4 regions of the Novosphingobium sp. YAF33 genome follow, and region 4 is predicted to be linked to each of the others. Evidence: riboswitches for the same ligand, from Rfam matches in the RefSeq annotation. Region 4 holds a riboswitch; each other region holds the start of a gene.

Region 1 (4,883 bases), on a different contig from region 4:
TGCGCGGCGGTGCGCAGGAAAGAGAGGGCATTGGCGGTGCCGCCCTGCCGCAGATAGTCGCGCAATTTCTCACGCGTTTCGGCGGGCAGGGTGGACGCGCGGTCGAGCGCCGGATCGGCTTCTCGCCCGTCGGCGATGGCGGCGAAGGCAATGCCGTTTTCGCGGGCGACGCGGGCGATCTCGTCGATGCCGTAGTCCCAGTAGCTCTTGCCGCCGAGCAGGATCACGCAGACGAATTTGGCGTGCGCGATCACCTTCTCGACATAGAGGTCGATCGAATAGGGGTGGCGCAGTTGCAGCAGGTTGGCGAGGCGTACGCTGGGAGCATCGGAGGGCAACCGCGCCGCCGCGCTCGCAAAGCAGGCCAGCTCACTGTCCGCCACAGTGAGGATCACCATGTCGCCGGGAGACTGGTCGAGGTCGATCGCCTCCTCGCCGTTGGAGATCGTCCCCGGCGTGGCGGACAGCAGGTGCATCAGGCGTTCCCCCCGACACCGCGACAGAACTCTTCCTCGTCATTGCGAGCAAAGCGAAGCAATCCAGGGCGGCTCTGCATGGCTCTGGATTGCTTCACCCGCTTTGCGGGTTCGCAATGACGAAGTGGGGAGGGGAGCCTATGCTTCACGCTGCCACGGCGCCGAGAACGTCTGCCAGCCCGGCCTCGATGGCCGCGCGGTTCAGTCCCTTCTGGCCGATGACGACAAGCTGGGTGCGGCGCGCTTCCTGCGGCAGCCAGGCGCGGTCGTAGAAGTGCTGGATGCGCGGCCCCACGGCCTGCACGACAAGGCGGCTCGGCTTGCCGCCGACCACGACCATGCCCTTCACGCGCAGCACGTCATGCTCCGCGATCAGGTCCTTCAGGCGCGCGAGCAGGGCGTCGAGATCGGCGACATCGCCGCCCGAGACGACGAAGCTGTCGAAGTCGTCATGGTCGTGATCCTCGTCCAGCCCGTCGATGTGCGAGGGGCGGGAATCGAGGTCGTCCTCGGCAGCAGCGGTGATGCCCAGCAGCGCGGCGATATCGACCGCGCCGTGGTCCGCGCGTACGATCTTCACGCCGGGGCGCGTTTCGGCCAAGACCAGCGTTTCGACATGGGCGAGGGCATCGGCATCGACGAGGTCGGTCTTGTTGAGCACGACCATGTCCGCGCAGCCGAGCTGTTCCTCGAACAGTTCCTCCAGCGGGCTTTCATGGTCCAGCATCGGATCGGCGGCGCGGGCTGCGGCAAGCGCGGCCTCGTCCGTGGCGAAGCGGCCGGCGGCCACGGCATCGGCGTCGATCAGCGCGACCACGCCGTCAACCGTCGCGCGGGTGCGGATATCCGGCCACTGGAACGCCTTCACCAGTGGCTTTGGCAGGGCAAGGCCGCTGGTTTCGATAATGATGTGGTCGGGCTTGTTCTCGCGGTCGAGCAGCTTCTGCATGGTCGGCAGGAAATCGTCGGCGACGGTGCAGCAGATGCAGCCGTTGGCCAGTTCGACGATGTCGTCTTCCGGGCAGGCCTCGTCATTGCAGCCCTTCACCAGTTCGCTGTCGACGCCGACGTCGCCGAACTCGTTGATGATGAGCGCGAGGCGGCGACCCTTGGCGTTCTGGAGCAGGTGGCGGATCAGCGTGGTCTTGCCGGCGCCGAGGAAGCCGGTGATGACGGTGGTGGGAACTTTGCTCATATCTCGTCTCCCGCGCGCCAGCGACCTGAAACGGCGGGGCGTCCCGTCGCGGGCGCGACGATGGCGGCACGCCGCGACGGACCGGCGCACGGGCGCCCGACGCGATATGCCGCTGCGGCCCCGGCCGCATGCATCACGTCGCTCAGACGGAAGAGTTACCGTGCCTTGGCCATTCCCTGGACCCGGGCAAGAGCGACATCGACGCCGGCAGGTTTCCTGGCTCGCGGGTCATCACGCGATGCACGGCCTTCCCAGGCCTCGCATGACTTAGCGTCCGGCCCAGTGGCTGCGGTGGGGGGCTTGCCCCGCCGCGAATGTGCATCGCGCTCGCCGCTTACAGTTGCAGGGACAGCCGCGGATCGGGACGGCGAACCGTCCTTACCGCGTTCCCGTATTAAGCCCCTTGCGGGGCACCGGCGCGATCTTCGTCCGGTCGCCAGAAGGCATCCCGAACCCGGAGGCGATTAGCCGGGGACGCCCCGCACCGCAAGACCCAGAGACTGCAATCGCCAACTCCGGTTGAAGGAAAGAACGGTGCAGGAGAGCGGCGCCACATCGATGGCGAGCGCTGCGCGCAGCGGCAGTTCCAGCGCATGGGAGATGGCGGCGCGGATCGTCATCGGGTGCGTGATGGCGCAGGTCGGCGCGTCGGAGCCGGCAACGCGGTCCATCCATGCACCGATCCGCGTGCGAACCTGATCCAGTGTTTCACCCGCGGGCGCGCCTTGCGCGGGTTCGGCCAGCCACCGGCCGAGCTGTCCGGGATCGCTTGCCTCGATCTGCGCGAAGGACAAGCCTTGCCACTCGCCATGATCGATATCGGCAAGCGCCGGTTCGGTTCTGGCCGTGAGCCCCATCGCCGAGGCGGTCTCGGCAGCGGCGCGGGCGGGGCTGGCCTGCACCGCGGCGTGGTAGCGTTGGGGCAACCTGGCCAGGGCGGCATCGCGTCGCCCTGCCGCATCCAGCGGTTCCGCCGGCTCGGGAAACCGGCCTTCGCGGCTCGACGCCGTGGCGGCGATGCAGATCAGCAGGAGGGTTGTCGCCAAGGGTAAATTCCGTGGGGTCGTTGACGCCGCGGCCCGCGCGGTCCTAAGGAAGCGGCGTCGAGTATCGAAGAAGCCGGTGAGAATCCGGCGCGGTCGCGCCACTGTAATCGCACGGGAACCGTCCCGTCGAGAGCCAGACCTTCCTTCTTGGCAACAGGTTTTCCGGGGACGCGCAATCCCGCCAAGGAGCATGACAATGGCTGTTTCCACCGCAGTTTTCGACGACGCTTTCATTCCCGTGCCGGGCGGTAACGCCATTCCCCTGGAAGACATCGCGCCCTGGGCCGTGCTCGGCACGCTGCTGGCCGTCATCTTCATCTATTTCGTCAGCACCGAGCAGGGCGCCTTCTCCCTGTTCCAGGGCATGTACGTCCACGAGTTCGTCCACGACGGGCGTCACCTCCTCGGCTTCCCCTGCCACTGAGGCGCTGCACATGACCAGGGACTTGCTCTGGCGCGGGATGCTTGCCGGCATTCTGGGCGCGCTTCTCGCCACGCTTTTCGCGCGGGGCTTTGCCGAACCGCAGATCGATCTGGCGATCGGTTACGAGGAAAGCCACTCCGCGCATGATGCCCCGTCCGGCCACGCCGGGATGGCCATGCCCCACACCGGCACGCCGGCCGAGCCGCAGGAAGAGGAACTCGTCAGCCGCGATACGCAGAAAGGTGCGGGACTGGTGACCGCACTCGTGCTGTACGGCGCTGCGGTGGGCGGGATCTTCTCGCTCGTCTTCGCTTACGGCTACGGCCGCATGGTAAATCTGGGCCCGCGCAGCTTCGCACTCATGCTGGCCGCGCTGACATTCGCGCTGGTGGTGGTGGTACCGGCGATCAAATATCCCCAGACCCCGCCAGCCGTGGGCAAGCACGAAACCGTGGCCCTGCGCACTGCTGCCTATTTCGGCATGATCGCGCTGTCGCTCGGCGCCGCCGTCGTGGCAGCGCGTATCAGGAGCGCCCTTGCACGACCGGGACGCGGTTTCGATGCCACGCTGCTCGGTCTTGTGATCTATCTGGGCCTGGTGGGCCTCGGGCAGTTTCTGCTGCCTGCCGTTAACGAGGTTCCCACGGACTTCCCGGCCGTGCTTCTGTGGAACTTCCGCGTGGCCTCCATCGGCACGCAGCTGGTGCTATGGGCGACGATTGGCCTCGCTTTCGGACTTTGGGCCGAGCGCGTGCTGCAGAAGGCAAAGTCCTGATCGTTCAATCGGTTGGAGTGCAGAGCTGCCTGGTTCAGGAACTCTGCACTTTGGCCACGAGACGGAGCGGCGCACGGCTCATCTCGTTGCCCGCCTGCGTGGCTTTCTGGAGCACTCTCAAGAAGACATCGCGCTCTTCCCGCGACAGGTGGACGACGAGATCGTCCTGAACCTTGTCGACCCAGGGCTCCGCGATATCGAGCGTCACCAGTCCGGCACTGCTGAGCATGAGCACCCGCGCCCGCCGGTCGGTAGGGCTGACTTCCCGGTCTACGAGGCCTTTCTGCACCAGCCTGTCGATGACGCCGCCAATGGTCACGCGGTCGTAGGCGATCATGCCGGCGAGGGTCTGCTGGTCCAGTCCGGGATGGTCGCGAAGCGTGAGCAGCGCCGCATATTGCACGGATGTGAGATCGAGACCGGCTTCCGCCATGCGCGAGGCAAAGCGCGCAAGGGAAATCTGCTGCAGGCGGCGGATCAGATGTCCGGGCATTGTCTCGAGGTCGCTCATGGATAGCCACCTAGCGTGAGAACCGCCGCCTGCTCAAGATGATGTTGCGCCGGAAGGGGTTGTCGGCGTTATTTTACAAGGATTTCATCCGCCCGGGCGTTCAGGATCGTTCTCCGGCATGGTCCTGAGCGGTAAAAATCGGCGACGTGTCTAGATTTCGTATTCCGGTTGCCATGTTTTGGCGGCGACGCGTTCCTGCTTCTTCACGGGCAGCCCCTGTTGCCGGCGGGCCATCTCGCCATGAAGCTTGCGAACCATGTCGCTGCCGGCATGGGTGAGCAGGCCGGGAACGAACCCGTGCAGCATGGTCCCGAGGCCGGCCACCACCATGCGCAGGCCGAAGCGATTGGCGACCAGCCAGTGCTCCCCATAGCTTTCGTTTACTTTTCGCGGGTGCTCGATGAAAAGGGCTTTGAACATCCTGGCTTCCTCTTTTCCGCCTTCGATCACGCGGTG
Region 2 (4,883 bases), on a different contig from region 4:
GGGGATCTGCCCGAAGGGCTGGTGCGCGAGATGTTCGGGCCTCTTGAGCGCTTCGAACGAAAGCAACCGCACTTGGTAGCGCAGGCCCAGTTCCTCCAGCGCCCAGCGTACCCGCATGTCCCGCGCCAGGCCCCGGCCCCGGTCGGGCGAGTTTTCGAAGGCGGTGATGGTGATCGTCATGGCGAGGCTCCAGGCAACGCGGGATCCTACCATGCAGCGAAGCGACAGGCGATCCGGGTTCGTGTGGGCGGGCGGGTTGCCGAAGAGTGCTGTGTCAGGCCGTGCCGTCCACGGCCGCACGTCCGAGGCCGGGATCGTCGGTGAAGAAGGAATCGACACCCGCCGCGATGAAGCGGCGCATGAATTCTATGCAGGCCTTGTCCTGACGCGCCGAATCGCCGCCCGGGCCGCGGAAGTCCGTGGGCAGGAAGCTGTTTTCCGGTCGTACCGTCCAGGTCGAGACGAGCAGGCCGGCCGCATGGGCATCGCGCACCAGCGTGCTCGGCTTGCCCAGCGGGCCGGACTTGCCCGTGGCATCGCCGAAGGGAATGATCCCCTGGAGCACGGGGGCGATCCACTCGGCATAAGTCCTGACTTCGGCCAGACCGGCGGGCGTGAGCATCTGCTTGAACGTGAGGCTGCCCCCGGAGGCGGCGACATCGGCGGGGTGCATGTCCAGAGGCACGGTCAGTTGCAGGAGCTGCAGGCTGCGATAGGCGGCGATGCGCGGGCGCAGCCACTTGAGATTGGCCACCTCGAAGCTCTGGACGATCACCGGGGCCGTCGAGAGATAATGGCTCGCGGCCACGCGGTCGAGGAAGCGCTGTTCCTGCGGCAGGCCGATCCCGGCGAAATAGGTGGAGTGTTTGATCTCGGGAATGAGGCCGATCTTGCGGCCGCGCGCGGCGGATTCCGCGGCCACGAAGTCCGCGATTTCCTCAAGCGTGAGCAGTTGGAACTGGCCGTCGTAGCTCTTGCTTTCGGGGCGCATGGCGCCGAGCCGTTCGACTGCGCGCAGGGTCTTGATCTCTGCGAGGGTGAAATCCTCGGTGAACCAGCCGGTGACCTTTTCCCCGTCGATCGCCTTGGTCGTGCGGCGCTGGGCGAATTCGGGATGGTCCGCGACATTGGTGGTTTCGGCAATGTTGTTCTCATGCCGGGCGATCAGGGCACCGTCCTTGGTCGAGACGAGATCCGGCTCCACGAAGTCCGCGCCCTGGTCGATGGCCTTGGCATAGGACGCCAAGGTGTGCTCGGGCCGCAGCGCCGAACAGCCGCGGTGGCCGATCACCAGCGGCTTCTTGCGCGCGCCTCCAGTTTGCGCGACCGAATTCTGCGGCGCCGCCAGTGCGGGGCCTTGGCCGAGAAGCGTGGCGGCGCCTGCCCCAGCGCCGGCAAGGAGCATGCCGCGGCGGGACAGGGTGGTTTCGGTCGGGTGGTGGTTCATCGCGGTAATCTCCGGGCTCAAGGCAGGGATCGCGGGCAGCGTACCCCGTGCAGAAGCGCGGCGCTGCGGCCATGATCCCGCCTCCTGGCGGGGCGGCAGGGTGGGTCATTTGCGCGACTAGCCCCGGATCATGACAGCACGGGGTCGGAATATCGCCTTGCGTCAGGGGCTTGCCGCGTTGCCGGAAGGGGGCGGCGATTTGCCGCAGCTTTGCGTGAACTCTTGCCCTCGTTCGGGCGTTCAGGCTGCGAGCGTCAGGGGAGCAACCGGAGGGAGGAGCCCGATCATGGAACATCTCAGTTTTCCTAACGAAAGCGCCGAATACCGCCGCGCGCGCAATGAACTGCTCGATGCCGAAATGGCCCTGCGCCGCCAGACGGAAACGGTTGCGGCGATGCGCCGGGCGCTGCCCCCCGGCGGGACGATCAAGGAGGACTACGTCTTCGAGCGCATCGGGGATCATCAGCGCCCGGAGCAGGTGCGGCTGTCGGAACTGTTCGCGGGGAAGCCCAGCCTGATCCTCTACAGCTACATGTTCGGTCCCGAGCGCGACGAGCCCTGCACCGGCTGCACGCATCTGCTCGACGGGCTGGACGGGGCCGCACGGCATGTCCCGCAGGCTGCGGCGTTCTACGTCGTCGCCCGTTCGCCTTTGGCCCGTCTGGTGGCCTGGGCGCGTGAACGCCGCTGGCCGCATCTCCGGTTCCTATCGGCCGAAGGCAGCAGCTACACACGGGACTATTTCGGCAACACGGCCGGCGTAACCCCCGCCATGCGCCAGGAACGCGGGTACGAGGACGGCAAGGACTGGGACGAGCCGATGATCAACGTCTTCCGCAAGGATGGCGGCGAGGTTCGGCATTTCTGGGGCGGCGAACTGCTCTACGCCCCGGAGGAGCCGGACCAGCACCATCGCTCGCTGGATGCTTTGGACCCGGTCTGGGGCTTGCTGGACCTGCTGCCCGAGGGACGCGGGGATTTCTTCCCGAAGCTGAGCTACCGCTGACCGGGGGGCTCTAACCGCGCTCCCAGCGCGCGTCCCTGTTTGGACGTGGCTCCATGAGACTTGCGGATCGGCATTTCCTGCGTTAGCGCCCCGGTGCCCGCTCGATCCGTCAGGATCGGCGGGCAAGATCGCGCCGGTGCCTCGAACGAGGCTTAATAGGGAACGCGGTGAGAGGGTTCGTCCCTCGAATCCGCGGCTGTCCCTGCAACTGTGAGCGGTGAGCAAGATGCCGTGGCTTCCCCCGGGAAGCCGGCCACTGGATCGCGGGCGCCCGGCGCCACGGTCCGGGAAGGCCGAGCATCGCGCTTTGACCCGCAAGCCAGGAGACCTGCCGGCGCATCGGTCGCTCTTGCCCTGGCCCAGGGATAGGCCAAGGCTCGGTACTCCGCGTGAGCGACGAAGCCGTGCGGCTGGGGCTGCATCGGCGCGCAGGACGGGCGTTCATCGCGCCCGCCCGTCGTTGCGTGCGGACCGACGCCCGTCGGCAAGCCCCGGTCATCGTCGCTGCGCGCGAGAGGATGATGCCGTGCGGCAGGATGAAACGCGCGTCCCGATGACAGGCTTCGCCTTGCGCGGATGGTGCCCGGATGCCTGGCGTCCGATGATGGCCGGAGACGGGCTGATCGTGCGCGTGAAGCCCCGGCTGGCGCGCCTGACCGCGGCCGAGATCGCGGTGCTTGCCGATCTGGCGCGCCGTTTCGGCAGCGGTGCGATAGACATCACCAATCGCGCCAATCTCCAGATCCGCGGTGTCCGCGAGCAGGGCTGGCAGGATTTGCTGCGCGCCCTGGTCGACCGGGGCCTGGTCGATGCCGACGCCGGTCTGGAGGGGCGGCGCAACCTGCTTGTCGCACCCGGCTGGGATCGCGGGGACGATACCGCGCGGATCGCGGAAGAACTCCTGGGCCGTCTGGCCGAGTTGCCCGAATTGCCCGGAAAGATGGGCATCGCGGTCGATGCCGGCCCCGTCGCCACGCTGCTGGACAGCCCTGCGGATTTCCGCATCGAGCGCGCGGAAGCCGGCGGCCTGCTGCTCCGCCTCGACGGGCGCGAGAGCGGGGTTTCCATTCCGCTGGAAGAAGCCGCAGACCGCCTGATCGCGCTGGCCCACTGGTTCGTGGAGACCGGCGGCGCCGCTGCCCGCCGGGCCTCGCGCCACACGGCCGCTCTTCCGCAATGGGCGCGGGGGGATAGCCGTCCCGCCGTCGGAGCCGCTGCGCCGCATGGCTACGGGGTGCCGTTCGGGCGGATCGAGGGGGAGGCACTGGTGCGGCTGATGGCAGCGACCGGCGCTGCGGCGCTTCGCGTTACACCTTGGCGGCAGCTTCTGGCGGAATCCGACGTGCGAGAGCCGGTGGAGGGCTTCATTCTCGATCCCGGCGACCCGCTGCTGCGCGCCGATGCCTGTCCGGGCGCGCCGACATGCCCGCAGGCGACGGTCGAAACGCGCGAACTGGCGCGCCGGTTGGCGCCGCATGTGTCCGGGCGCCTGCACGTTTCCGGCTGCGCCAAAGGCTGCGCGCGCGCACGGCCGAGCGACGTGGTCCTGACCGGGCGCGACGGCGCCTTCGACCTCGCCCTCCGTGGCCGCGCGGGCGACCCGCCGACGCGGGGCGGCCTTTCTCCCGACCATGTCCTTGCCCATTTCGGAGCCTCATGAATGGCGCATATCTACGAAAAGGATGGCGCGGCCATCTATCGCCAGTCGTTTGCGACGATCCGCGCCGAGGCGGACCTCGCGGCTTTTCCCGCTGACGAGGAGCGCATCGCGGTCCGCATGATCCACGCCTCGGGGCTGGTGGAGCTGGCGCGGCACATCCGCTTCTCGCCCGGATTCGCCCGCGCGGCGATGGCGGCGCTGGAGGCGGGTGCGCCGATCCTGTGCGATGCGCGCATGGTGGGCGAAGGGATCACCCGCGCCCGGCTTCCCGCGGACAATGCGGTGATCTGCACGCTCCAGGATCCGCAAGTCCCGCAAATGGCGCAGGCGATGGCGAATACCCGCTCGGCGGCGGCGCTCGAACTCTGGCGGCCGCACCTTGGCGGGGCGGTGGTGGCCATCGGCAATGCGCCCACCGCGCTGTTCCACTTGCTCGACATGCTGGAGGACCCCGATTGCCCGCGCCCGGCAGCGATCATTGGCTGTCCGGTCGGCTTCGTGGGGGCGGCCGAGTCCAAGGCCGCCCTATGGGATACCTGCCCGGTGCCCTGCTGCATCGTCGAAGGAAGGCTGGGCGGCAGCGCGATCACCGTGGCCGCGGTCAACGCCATCGCGAGCAGCGCGGAATGAGCGTGGGAACCGTACACGGCGTCGGACTGGGCCCCGGCGCGCAGGACCTGCTGAGCGTTCGCGCCGACCGATTGGTGCGCGGAGCCAGGCATGTCGCTTACTTCCGCAAGGCCGGCCGGCCCGGTCAGGCGCGGCGGATC
Region 3 (4,883 bases), on a different contig from region 4:
CTGGATGGCCTCGCTGAACGTGTAGGTGCCCTGGTACTCGAAACGGCGCACGCGGCCATGGGCGTCGAACGTGAGCTGGCGGACCTGCCGCGCGGGGTCGAAGTTCTCGCGGTCGGTCTCGGTCTGGAGCACGGCCACGCGGTTCGCCAGCCGGCCGTCCAGCAGCGCGAAGATCACCCCGGCATAGCCCGACCATTCGCGCGTCCGGCCATAGGCCAGGGAGTCGCCGGAGGTACCGTCGAACGCGTTCCGCGAATCCGACCAGTAGCCGCGCAGATCCAGCGAGATGCCGGGCGCGACGCGGTAAGTCATCGTGCCGCTGGCCGCGCTGCGCCGGTAGCCGTCGTCCTCCTTGCCGTTCGCGCGCGCGGAGATGCCGTCCGTGGCGAAGCGCGAGGCGGCAATGCGCCAGTCGACGGCCTCGGAGGTGCCGCCAAGACCCGCGCGGGCCGAGACGGTGTCATGGGTTCCTGCTTCCACCGCGAAGCTGCCTTCCAGCGGCGCGGCCGCGCGGCGAGTGCGGACGTTGACGACACCGCCGATGGCATCGCTGCCCCAGAGGATCGATTGCGGACCGCGCAGGATCTCGATGCGATCGGCATCGTCGATCAGGAAATTGGCAAAGCCATAGCCTCCCGCCGTCGATGAGGCGTCCGACAGGCGCATCCCGTCGATCACCATCACCGTCTGCCCGGCATCGGCACCGCGAATGCGCAGCGACGTGGTGGTGCCGTAACCGCCGTTGCGCGACATGCTGATGCCGGGCGTGCGCAGCAGCACATCGGTCAGAGCGATCGGCTGGGCCGCAACGATCTGCGCCTCGTCGAGCACGGTGACGGTATCGGCCACCCGGTCGGCCGCAACGGGCGTGCGCAGGGCGGTGACCACGATGCGTTCGTCCAGAGGCACTGCATCGGCCTCCTCGGCCAGGGCCGCGAGCGGGTGCAGCGCCCCTGCAAGGGCGAGCGCGAGAGCCAGGGGGCTGGCGGCGGGAATTCGGCAGTTCACGGCATGTCCTTCGCACGAGCATCGACCCGGCCGGGTCGGCACGCATGCGAAAGGCAGGGCCTCTGCCGCCCATGCAGCGGACGACGCCCCCCTCCCGCGCGGCGCGTGCCGGCACGGCAATGGCTGTCGTTGCGCGAGGAATGGCCCCGTTCGCCCGGCTCACCCTGTCCGGTCGAAGAACGACGGCGTCAGGCAGGTCTCCTGGCTCACGGGTCAGTGCCATTTCGGCCGCCTTCTCAGGGACTTGCATCCCCAATGGCGAATTGGCCGCACGGCTCGCCGCTTACAGTTGCAGGGGCAGCCCGGGCATTCACCCGCGTTCCCTTTTGATCCCCTTGCGGGGAACCTGTCGCTGGAGCGCCCCTATCCCGGTGGGGTGCCGCGTGCAAGAGCCCGGCGCTTGCGCTGGTCATGTCCCGCGCTTGCGCTGGTCATGTCCGACGCTTGCGCTGGTCTTGTCCGACGCTTGCGCTTGCCTTGTCCCGCGCTTGCGCTCTCTGGCGAAGTACCATAGGCCCGCCGGGCCAGGGGTGCCCGCAAGGGCTTAATCGGGAAGTCCGGGCCAGAGGGGTAATTCCGCTGGAATCCGGCACTGCTCCCGCAACTGTAACCGGGGATGCGCCCCGCCAGCACGCCATTGGCACCGCGCGGTGCCGAGAAGGCGGCGGAAGGCGCGCCGATTCCAAGAAATCGGGCCCAGGAAGTCAGGAAACCGGCCCCCAGCCGTCGATCCTTCGCGCGGGCGGGATGAACCGGGCGGACGGGGGCCATGCCCGATGCGGAGCGCTGCTCCCCGCGGACCCGGTCTTTCGCGAGACGACAAGCCGTACTTGCGCCCAGGAGGATCGAACCGTCATGCCGCCCTGCCCCTTCCGCCTTTCGGATACCGCTCCGTCCGGACGATATTCGTGCCTGCCCGCATGACGGCCTGTCCCGCCCTGCTGGTCACCGCGCCCTCGTCGGGACAGGGCAAGACCCTCGTCACCGCCGCGCTGGCCCGCCGCCACCGCCGCGCCGGGCGCAAAGTGCGGGTGTTCAAGTGCGGGCCGGACTTCCTGGACCCGATGGTGCTGGAAAGGGCCAGCGGCGCGCCCGTCCACCAGCTCGACCTGTTCATGTGCGGAGAGCGGGAATGCCGCGCCCTGCTGCACGAGGCCGCGCGGGACGCCGACCTGATCCTTGTCGAAGGGGCGATGGGCCTGTTCGACGGCACCCCCTCCTCCGCCGACATTGCCCGCCTGTTCGGTCTGCCGGTCATGGCGGTGATCGACGGGGCATCGATGGCGCAGACGTTCGGTGCGCTGGTCCACGGCCTTTCCACCTACCGCGCCGACGTGACCCTGGCCGCCGTGCTGGCCAACCGCGTCGGCAGCGCGCGCCATGCCGAACTGCTGGAGCGCGGCATGCCGGACGGCGTGGAATGGCTTGGCACCCTCCGGCGCGATGCCGGGCTCGGCCTGCCCGAACGGCACCTCGGACTGGTGCAGGCCGGGGAGGTGGCGGATATCGAGGCGCGCATAGACCGCGCCGCCGACAGTCTGCCCGAAACCGCGCTCTGGCTGCCCGAGCCGGTGCCCTTCCCCGCCCCGGAAGCCGCCGAAGCGCCGCCTTCCGCGCTGTCAGGCCGCCGCATCGCCATTGCCCGCGACGAGGCATTCGGCTTCATCTATCCCGCCAACCTCGCGTTTCTGGAACGGGCCGGGGCGCGGCTCGCCTTCTTCTCGCCGCTGCGCGATGCCATGCTGCCCCCTTGCGACGGCTTGTGGCTACCCGGGGGCTATCCCGAGCTGCACCTGGACGCTCTTTCCGCCAATCGCCCGATGATCGCGGCGATCCGCGCCCACTTCCAGGCAGGGCGGCCGATCCTGGCCGAATGCGGCGGCATGCTTTACGCCTCCGAGAGGCTCGAAAGCACCGACGGCGCCAGTGCCGCCCTGCTCGGCCTGCTGCCTGCGCGGGCCGTGATGCAAAGGCGGCTGGCAGCGCTGGGCATGCAAGAGATGGAACTGGGCGGTCATGTCGCGCGGGGCCACACGTTCCACTATTCGCGGCTGGAAACGTCCCTTTTGCCCACCGTCAGCGCCGTCACGCCGGACGGGCGGCCGGGCGAACGCCTGTTCCGCCACGGACCGCTCACGGCCAGCTACATGCACTTCTACTTCCCCTCGGCGCCGGAGCTGATCGCCGACCTGCTGACCTGCCAAACCGCCGACCTGGGATTCAGGCGATAGCCGGCAGCTTCGCAAGGTGCTTGTCCAGCGTGAGCGGATAGTCCCGCACGCGCACCCCCGTGGCGTTGTAGACCGCGTTGGCCACGGCCGCGCCGACGCCGCAGAGCCCGAGTTCGCCCACGCCCTTGGCCTTCATCGGCGAGACCTTGTCGTCCGCCTCGTCGAGGAAAACCACGTCCTGGTGCGGAATGTCGGCGTGGACCGGCACTTCGTACCCGGCAAGGTCGTGATTGACGAAGAACCCGAAGCGCTTGTCGACGGCCAGTTCCTCCATCAGCGCGCCGCCCACGCCCATGGTCATGGCGCCGATCACCTGACTGCGCGCCGTCTTGGGATTGAGGATACGTCCGGCCGCGCAGACCGCCAGCATGCGTCGCACCCGCGTCTCGCCGGTATAGGCGTCCACGGCCGCTTCCACGAAGTGCGCGCCGAAGGTCGACTGCTGGAACTTCTTGCCCAGGTCGCCCCACTGCATCGTCTCTTCGGCAACGATCTCGCCAGACTTCGCCGCCTCGGCCAGGGCGGCGGAGCGGTTGCCCGCGCGCACTTCGCCATCGGCGAATTCCGCGGTGGCGGGGTCCATGCCGAGCCGCTGCGCCGCGGCTTCGCGCAGCTTCACGCAGGCCGCATAGACGCCAGACGTGGAGCTGTTGGCGCCCCATTGCCCGCCGGAGCCTGCGGAGGCCGGGAACGAGGAATCGCCCAGCTTCACGCGCACTTTCTCCACCGGCAGGCCCATCATCTCCGCCGCGGTCTGGGCGATGATGGTGTAGGAGCCGGTGCCGATGTCGGTCATGTCGGTCTCCACCGTGACCACGCCGTCGCTCGACAGCCGCACGCGCGCGGCCGATGTCATGTTGATGTTGTTGCGGAACGCCGCCGCCACGCCCATGCCGATCAGCCAGCGCCCGTCACGCATCTTGCCCGGACGCGTCTGGCGGCGTTCCCAGCCGAAGCGCTTGGCACCGTCCTCCAGGCATCGCACGAGGTTGCGCTGCGAGAAGGGCCGCTCGGGATGCTCGGGATCGACTTGCGTATCGTTGAGCACGCGGAACCGCACCGGGTCCATGCCCAGCTTCTCGGCCACTTCGTCGATGGCGATCTCCAGCGCCATGAGGCCGGGCGCTTCGCCGGGTGCGCGCATGGCATTGGCTTCGGGCAGGTCCAGTTCGGCCAGCCGCAGGGCAGTGAGGCGATTGGCGCCGGCATAGAGCAACTTGGTCTGCTGCGTCGCCGATTCCGGGCCGCCGCCGGGAAGGTCGCCGGACCAGCTTTCATGGCCGATCGCGGTGATGCGCCCGTCCTTGCCGGTGCCGATGCGGATGCGCTGGATCGTGGCCGGGCGGTGCGTGGCGTTGTTGAGCATCAGGGGCCGCGGCATCGCGATCTTCACCGGCCTGCCGCAGGCCTTCGCGCCCAGCGCCGCCATCACCGCATCGGCGCGCAGGAACAGCTTCCCCCCGAAACCACCGCCGATGAAGGGCGAGCGGACATGGACTTTCTCCGGCGGCAGCTTGAAGGTGGCGGCCAGCTCCTTCTTGTTCCAGGCGATCATCTGGTTGGACGTCCAGACCGAGAGCGCATCGTCTTCCCACCAGGCGATGGTGGCGAAAGGCTCCATCATCGCGTGGTTCTGGTCGGGCG
Region 4 (4,883 bases):
AGCAGCAGAGCGGTGAGGATCGCGGCTTTCATGGCAGTCTTCATCATGCACATCCTTGCTTGAGTTCGGCGGACGAGACGGGTCTTGCCGGCCATCACAGGCCGACCGTGATGCTGGCGATCGCGCTGAGCGGGGCGCCGGGATAGAGATTGCTGCCGAAGCCGCGCTCGGCGTATTTTTTGTCGAACAAGTTGTTGACGTTGACCTGCAGCTTCACGTTCTCGGCCAGCGGATAGTAGGCCAGCAGGTTCACCGTTGCGTAAGAGCGGATGTAAGGCGCGGTCGCCGCAGTGCCGGCGATGCGCCCACCGACGTAAGTGACGCCTGCACCCGCGCCGAGCCCCTTGAGGGCGCCTTCCTGCACTTCGTAGACGTTGAGCAGGCTGGCCGAATGGCGCGGCGTGTTGGGCAGGCGCTGGCCGAGCCGCAGGCGATTGTCTCTGGTCACTTCGGCATCGGCGAAGACATAGCCGCCCACGATCCGCCATGCCCTGGTCAGGTTGCCCGTGATCGAGAAGTCGAAGCCCCGGCTGCGCACTTCGCCGGCGGCGATACTGTAATCCAGATTGTCCGGGTCAGTGGTCGCGACGTTCTGCTTGGTGGTGTGGAACAGCGCCGCTGTCGCGCTCAGCCTGCCGTCCAGCAGTTCCAGCTTCACACCGGCCTCGTAGCTGGTGCCGCGTTCCGGCGCGATGACATTGCCGTTCACGTCCGCTGCGGTGTTCGGCTTGTTGGAGCGGGCATAGCTGCCGTAGACTGAAACTTGCGGGGCCAGCACGAAGACCGTCCCAAGGCGCGGCGTAAATACCGTCTGCTTGAACGCAGAAGTGACCCCGCTGCGCAAGTTCAGGTTGTCGCTCTCGTATCGCTCCAGTCGTCCGCCGACCAGCAGCTTCAGCCAGGGTAGCAATGACACCTGGTCCTGGGCGTAGCCCGCGAATGTGCGCGTCTGGGTGCGGATGCTGGTGAACGTGCCGTTCAGCGGCGGGATTGCGGAGCCATAGACCGGCGCGAAGATGTCCAGCGTGAAGGGCGACAGCGTCGGGCTCGAATTGCGGATGACCTCGGTATAGTGGAAGGCCTCGAACTCGGCGCCCAGCAGCACTTCGTGCTCGACGCTGCCGGTGGCGAACTGGCCGGTCAGGTTCACCTGTGCATCCAGATCGCGCCACCGCAAGGTACGCTCGCTATAAGTGCGCACCAGGGTGCGGCCATCTGCGCGCAGACTGGAGGCCTGGATGCCGGGGCCGCCCAACTCGCCATTGTAATACTGGGCGCCCGCCCGCAGCTTCCAGCCAGGCGCCAGCTTGTATTCCGCGACGAGGCTGCCAAGGCCATTGCGCACGCGCCACCGGCCGACGGACGGCTCGCCGAAGAACCGTGAAGCGGGAATGGCGATGTCGAGCTGATTGCTGAAGGCGGGATTGCCGCGGTCCAGCGGGGTCTTCACCTGCACGAACTCGCTGCTGAGAATGAACGTCAGGTCCGGCGAGGCATCCCAGGCGACGACCGGCGCAACCACGATGCGGTCGGACTGGACATGATCGCGGAAGCTGTCGCCACCTTCCACGGCCGCGCCGAGGCGGTAGCGCACGGTCTTTGCGCTATCGATGGGACCGGTGGCATCGACCGTTCCGCGCCAACCGCCGAAGCTGTCGATCCGGCCGCTGACGGTCTGGGCCATCCTGTCGGTAGGTACGCGCGAAACAATGTTGAACGTGCCGCCCGGATCTCCGCGACCATATAGCAGGGCAGCAGGGCCACGCAGCACCTCCACGCGCTCGACGGCGATGGAGTCCGGTGCCGGCGGATAGCCGCGGTTCATCGGAAAACCGTTGCGGAAGTATTCCGAGGTTGTGAAGCCGCGCAGGTTGTAGTCGGTGAGACCAGTGCCCCCGAAGTTGTTGCCGCGCGTGATGCCGCCGGCATAGGCTAGCACGTCCTCGACACGGTTCGCTTGCAGATCGTCGACCACCTGCCGCGTCAGCACGGTCACGGACTGCGGCACTTCGAGTAAGGGCGTGTCCGTGCGCGTCGCGCCGCTGGAGCGGGTGACGTTGTAGGCGCCGGTCTTGCCCGTGACGACGATCGTATTGTCGGCGGGTTCGGTCTCGGCAGCACTCGTCATCGTGGGAACCGCCGATAGTGCGAGGCTTCCTGAAAGCAGCGCGGTCTTGGTATTCTGTCTCAATGCAATCCCCCGAGGCGTCGAGCAACACCGGGCAGGAGGCGTCCGCGCGAACGGTCGGCGCGCGCAGTGGCCGGACACCCCAAAGGCGGCTGACGCACGACACCGATGCGGCCTCCGCCGCATTCTCGTCGCTCAGACGGAGAAAACTGACCGTGCCAAGACCATCCCCTGGGTCAGGCAAGAGCGACCGGTGCGACGGCAGGTCTCCTGGCTTGCGGGTCACAGCTTGATGCACGGCCTTCCCAGGCCTCGCAGGATTTAGCGTCCGGCCCAGTGGCTGGCGGCTCGGGCATTTCCCGTCCGCACATGTGCATCGCGCTCGCCGCTCACAGTTGCAGGGACAGCCTCGGATTCAAAGGCGCGGAGCCCTCTCACCGTGTTCCCTTTTAAGCCTTTTTCAAGGCACCGACGCGATCAGCCCGGGAGCTGAAGCGCCCAGGCCCGGTTGGCGATATCTGTGATGATCTCAATTCGCAATAGCATAAGCGCTGCCTGGAATGTCGGTATCCGTCGGCGGCGATGCTTTCGGGAATGATCGTCTGGGCGAACGCCGGATTTCGAACTCACTGCTCGCGATAGCGCAGCGCTTCAGCCATGGTCTCACGTTGCATTATTGAATTTCACTCAGTGCTGCATGTTCATCTTTCAGGCTAATGGATGATGGCGCCCGCGCCTAGATGGTGGCCATGACGATTTTCGTTGCCACACCCACCGGCCTCGCGCCGCCTCGATGCGCAAATTGGCGCGCTGCCTACCAGGCGCATGGCGCCTGAAGCCAATGGCCTTCTCAAAGACAAAGCTCACGGTCGAAGGGCTCGCTTCCCAATGGAGACATCCCATGCCCAGACATGAGCGGTTCGGACACCAGGTCTGGCACCAGGCCTAGGCGTCTTCAGGAACCACCCGGCGCTCCATTCTTCAACTCTCTGCCGGCGCAGCTGCACCTGGCTTCCTTCCCTTCACCATCCCATTCGCGGAGGCACAAGACATGTCCAACGGCACAGATAATTTCTACGTGAGTGACCGCGTCACGATCGATAAAGTCACCTTCAGAAACCAATACGGCATGACCGTCGCCGGCAATCTCTTCATGGCCGACGATCTGGATCGAGGCCGCCGCCACGGCGCCCTTGTCGTAGGCCATCCAATGGGCGCGGTGAAGGAGCAGAGCGCGAACTTCTATGCCACCAGGATGGCGGAGCAGGGCTTCGTCACCAATTGATCAGGCGCCCCGGCGAGCGGTGCCTCTGCCGTGCTGCCGAGCATCGACATGTCACGCAGCCGCAGATCCGCGCATTCAAGGTGAAAGCATGCATGTTTCGATAACCACGACCGCGGATGACGCGGGGCCCGGCGCTGCACCATGGAGTGCAGTTCTGGCAATGACACTGTGTGCTTTCGTGCTGGTGTCGTCGGAGTTTCTTCCGGTGAGCCTCCTTACCCCGATGGCGCGCGACATGATCATCAGCGAAGGGCAGGCCGGACAGGCCATTGCCGCGTCCGGTCTGTTCGCTGTTCTGACCAGCCTTTCGATATCTTCGCTCACGCGCAAGCTCGATCGCAAGCTTGTGATCCTGTGGTTGACGGGGCTTATGATCGTATCCGGCGCCATCGTCGCCTTCGCCCCGAGTTATCCGGTGCTGCTGGCCGGGCGGGCCGTTCTCGGAATCGCAATCGGCGGTTGCTGGTCTATGTCGACGGCAGTGCTCATGCGCATCTCGAATGGTGCGTTTCTTCCACGGGCCATCGCGACGCTTCAGGGCGGCAGTGCATTGGCGACGGCCGTGGCGGCGCCGATGGGCAGTTTGCTCGGCTCTGTCGTGGGCTGGCGCGGCGCATTTTTCTGTCTTGTTCCGCTCGCGGCGCTGGCGCTGATATGGCAGGCAGTCAGCCTCCCCAAGCTCCCTGCGCAGCACGGATCGCGGCAAGCGAGCGTCATCACCCTTTTGAGCAAGCCCGGCATTTTCATCGGACTGATCGCCGTAGCTGTCCTGTTCATGGGGCAGTTCGCCCTCTTCACCTACCTGCGCCCGTTTCTCGAAACCGTCACCCATGTCGACATATCCTGGCTATCGATCATCCTGCTGCTGATCGGCCTGTCGGGTCTTGCCGGAACGGCCGCCATAGGGCCGCTCGTCGCAATGAACCTGCGCAGGGTGCTCGTGGTCATACCGGCCTTGATGGCTGGCGTTGCCCTTGCATTGGCAAGCTTCGGTGGCTCGTTCTGGCCGACCGTCCTGCTGCTTGCGGCATGGGGCCTGATTGCCACACCGGCGCCGGTAGGATGGTTTACCTGGCTCTCTCAGGTGCTTCCCGATGATGCCGAGGCCGGCGGYGGATTGATGGTCGCTGTCATTCAACTGGCCATCACGCTCGGCGCGACCATGGGCGGCGCCATCTTCGATGCCACCGGCGTGCGCGCCACTTTCGAGGTCAGCGCGGCTCTGCTGGTCCTTGCCGCATTCCTCGCCGCAATGGCTGCGCGTCGAGCCGGGCAACGATGCGAACTCTCGCCAGTCTCCTGACCGATCAACAAGGACATCTACATGCGCGATATCACTGCCGAGGTTTCGTGGAACATCGGGACAGCTTGAAAGTTCTAAAGAACGAGCTGCTGCGAACATGTCGGCGCAGCGTTGGTGTAGTTAGTCTAAGGGAGAGCACTCATGTTTCGCTGGGCAATAATTTTTGC

What was found. Region 4 has a riboswitch for cobalamin ahead of AB4Z00_RS25360 (TonB-dependent siderophore receptor). Riboswitches for the same ligand answer to the same signal wherever they lie in the genome.
Region 1: linked by a shared signal. The riboswitch ahead of cobW (cobalamin biosynthesis protein CobW) and the one ahead of AB4Z00_RS25360 (TonB-dependent siderophore receptor) in region 4 are both predicted to bind cobalamin.
Region 2: linked by a shared signal. The riboswitch ahead of AB4Z00_RS04455 (cobalamin biosynthesis protein CobG) and the one ahead of AB4Z00_RS25360 (TonB-dependent siderophore receptor) in region 4 are both predicted to bind cobalamin.
Region 3: linked by a shared signal. The riboswitch ahead of AB4Z00_RS02215 (cobyrinate a,c-diamide synthase) and the one ahead of AB4Z00_RS25360 (TonB-dependent siderophore receptor) in region 4 are both predicted to bind cobalamin.

Annotation. Positions count from the first base shown of each region.
Region 1 covers NZ_JBFRCW010000004.1:356,178-361,060, reverse strand. The annotation lists gene cobN (cobaltochelatase subunit CobN) at 1-476, opposite strand, end outside; gene cobW (cobalamin biosynthesis protein CobW) at 622-1,671, opposite strand; cobalamin riboswitch at 1,861-2,103, opposite strand; gene AB4Z00_RS10920 (histidine phosphatase family protein) at 2,136-2,717, opposite strand; gene AB4Z00_RS10915 (CbtB domain-containing protein) at 2,914-3,141, shown strand; gene AB4Z00_RS10910 (CbtA family protein) at 3,152-3,916, shown strand; gene AB4Z00_RS10905 (MarR family winged helix-turn-helix transcriptional regulator) at 3,951-4,427, opposite strand; gene AB4Z00_RS10900 (DUF6356 family protein) at 4,578-4,877, opposite strand; gene AB4Z00_RS10895 (hypothetical protein) at 4,874-4,883, opposite strand, start outside.
Region 2 covers NZ_JBFRCW010000002.1:6,855-11,737, reverse strand. The annotation lists gene AB4Z00_RS04470 (glutathione S-transferase family protein) at 1-180, opposite strand, end outside; gene AB4Z00_RS04465 (glycerophosphodiester phosphodiesterase family protein) at 275-1,447, opposite strand; gene AB4Z00_RS04460 (DUF899 family protein) at 1,734-2,453, shown strand; cobalamin riboswitch at 2,576-2,803, shown strand; gene AB4Z00_RS04455 (cobalamin biosynthesis protein CobG) at 2,980-4,113, shown strand; gene AB4Z00_RS04450 (precorrin-8X methylmutase) at 4,114-4,743, shown strand; gene cobI (precorrin-2 C(20)-methyltransferase) at 4,740-4,883, shown strand, end outside.
Region 3 covers NZ_JBFRCW010000001.1:484,932-489,814, forward strand. The annotation lists gene AB4Z00_RS02210 (TonB-dependent receptor plug domain-containing protein) at 1-1,008, opposite strand, end outside; cobalamin riboswitch at 1,183-1,373, opposite strand; cobalamin riboswitch at 1,520-1,743, shown strand; gene AB4Z00_RS02215 (cobyrinate a,c-diamide synthase) at 1,917-3,239, shown strand; gene paoC (aldehyde oxidoreductase molybdenum-binding subunit PaoC) at 3,229-4,883, opposite strand, start outside.
Region 4 covers NZ_JBFRCW010000024.1:17,692-22,574, forward strand. The annotation lists gene AB4Z00_RS25355 (DUF4198 domain-containing protein) at 1-95, opposite strand, end outside; gene AB4Z00_RS25360 (TonB-dependent siderophore receptor) at 95-2,191, opposite strand; cobalamin riboswitch at 2,372-2,616, opposite strand; gene AB4Z00_RS25365 (alpha/beta hydrolase) at 3,180-3,413, shown strand; gene AB4Z00_RS25370 (MFS transporter) at 3,574-4,716, shown strand; gene AB4Z00_RS25375 (DUF1328 domain-containing protein) at 4,858-4,883, shown strand, end outside.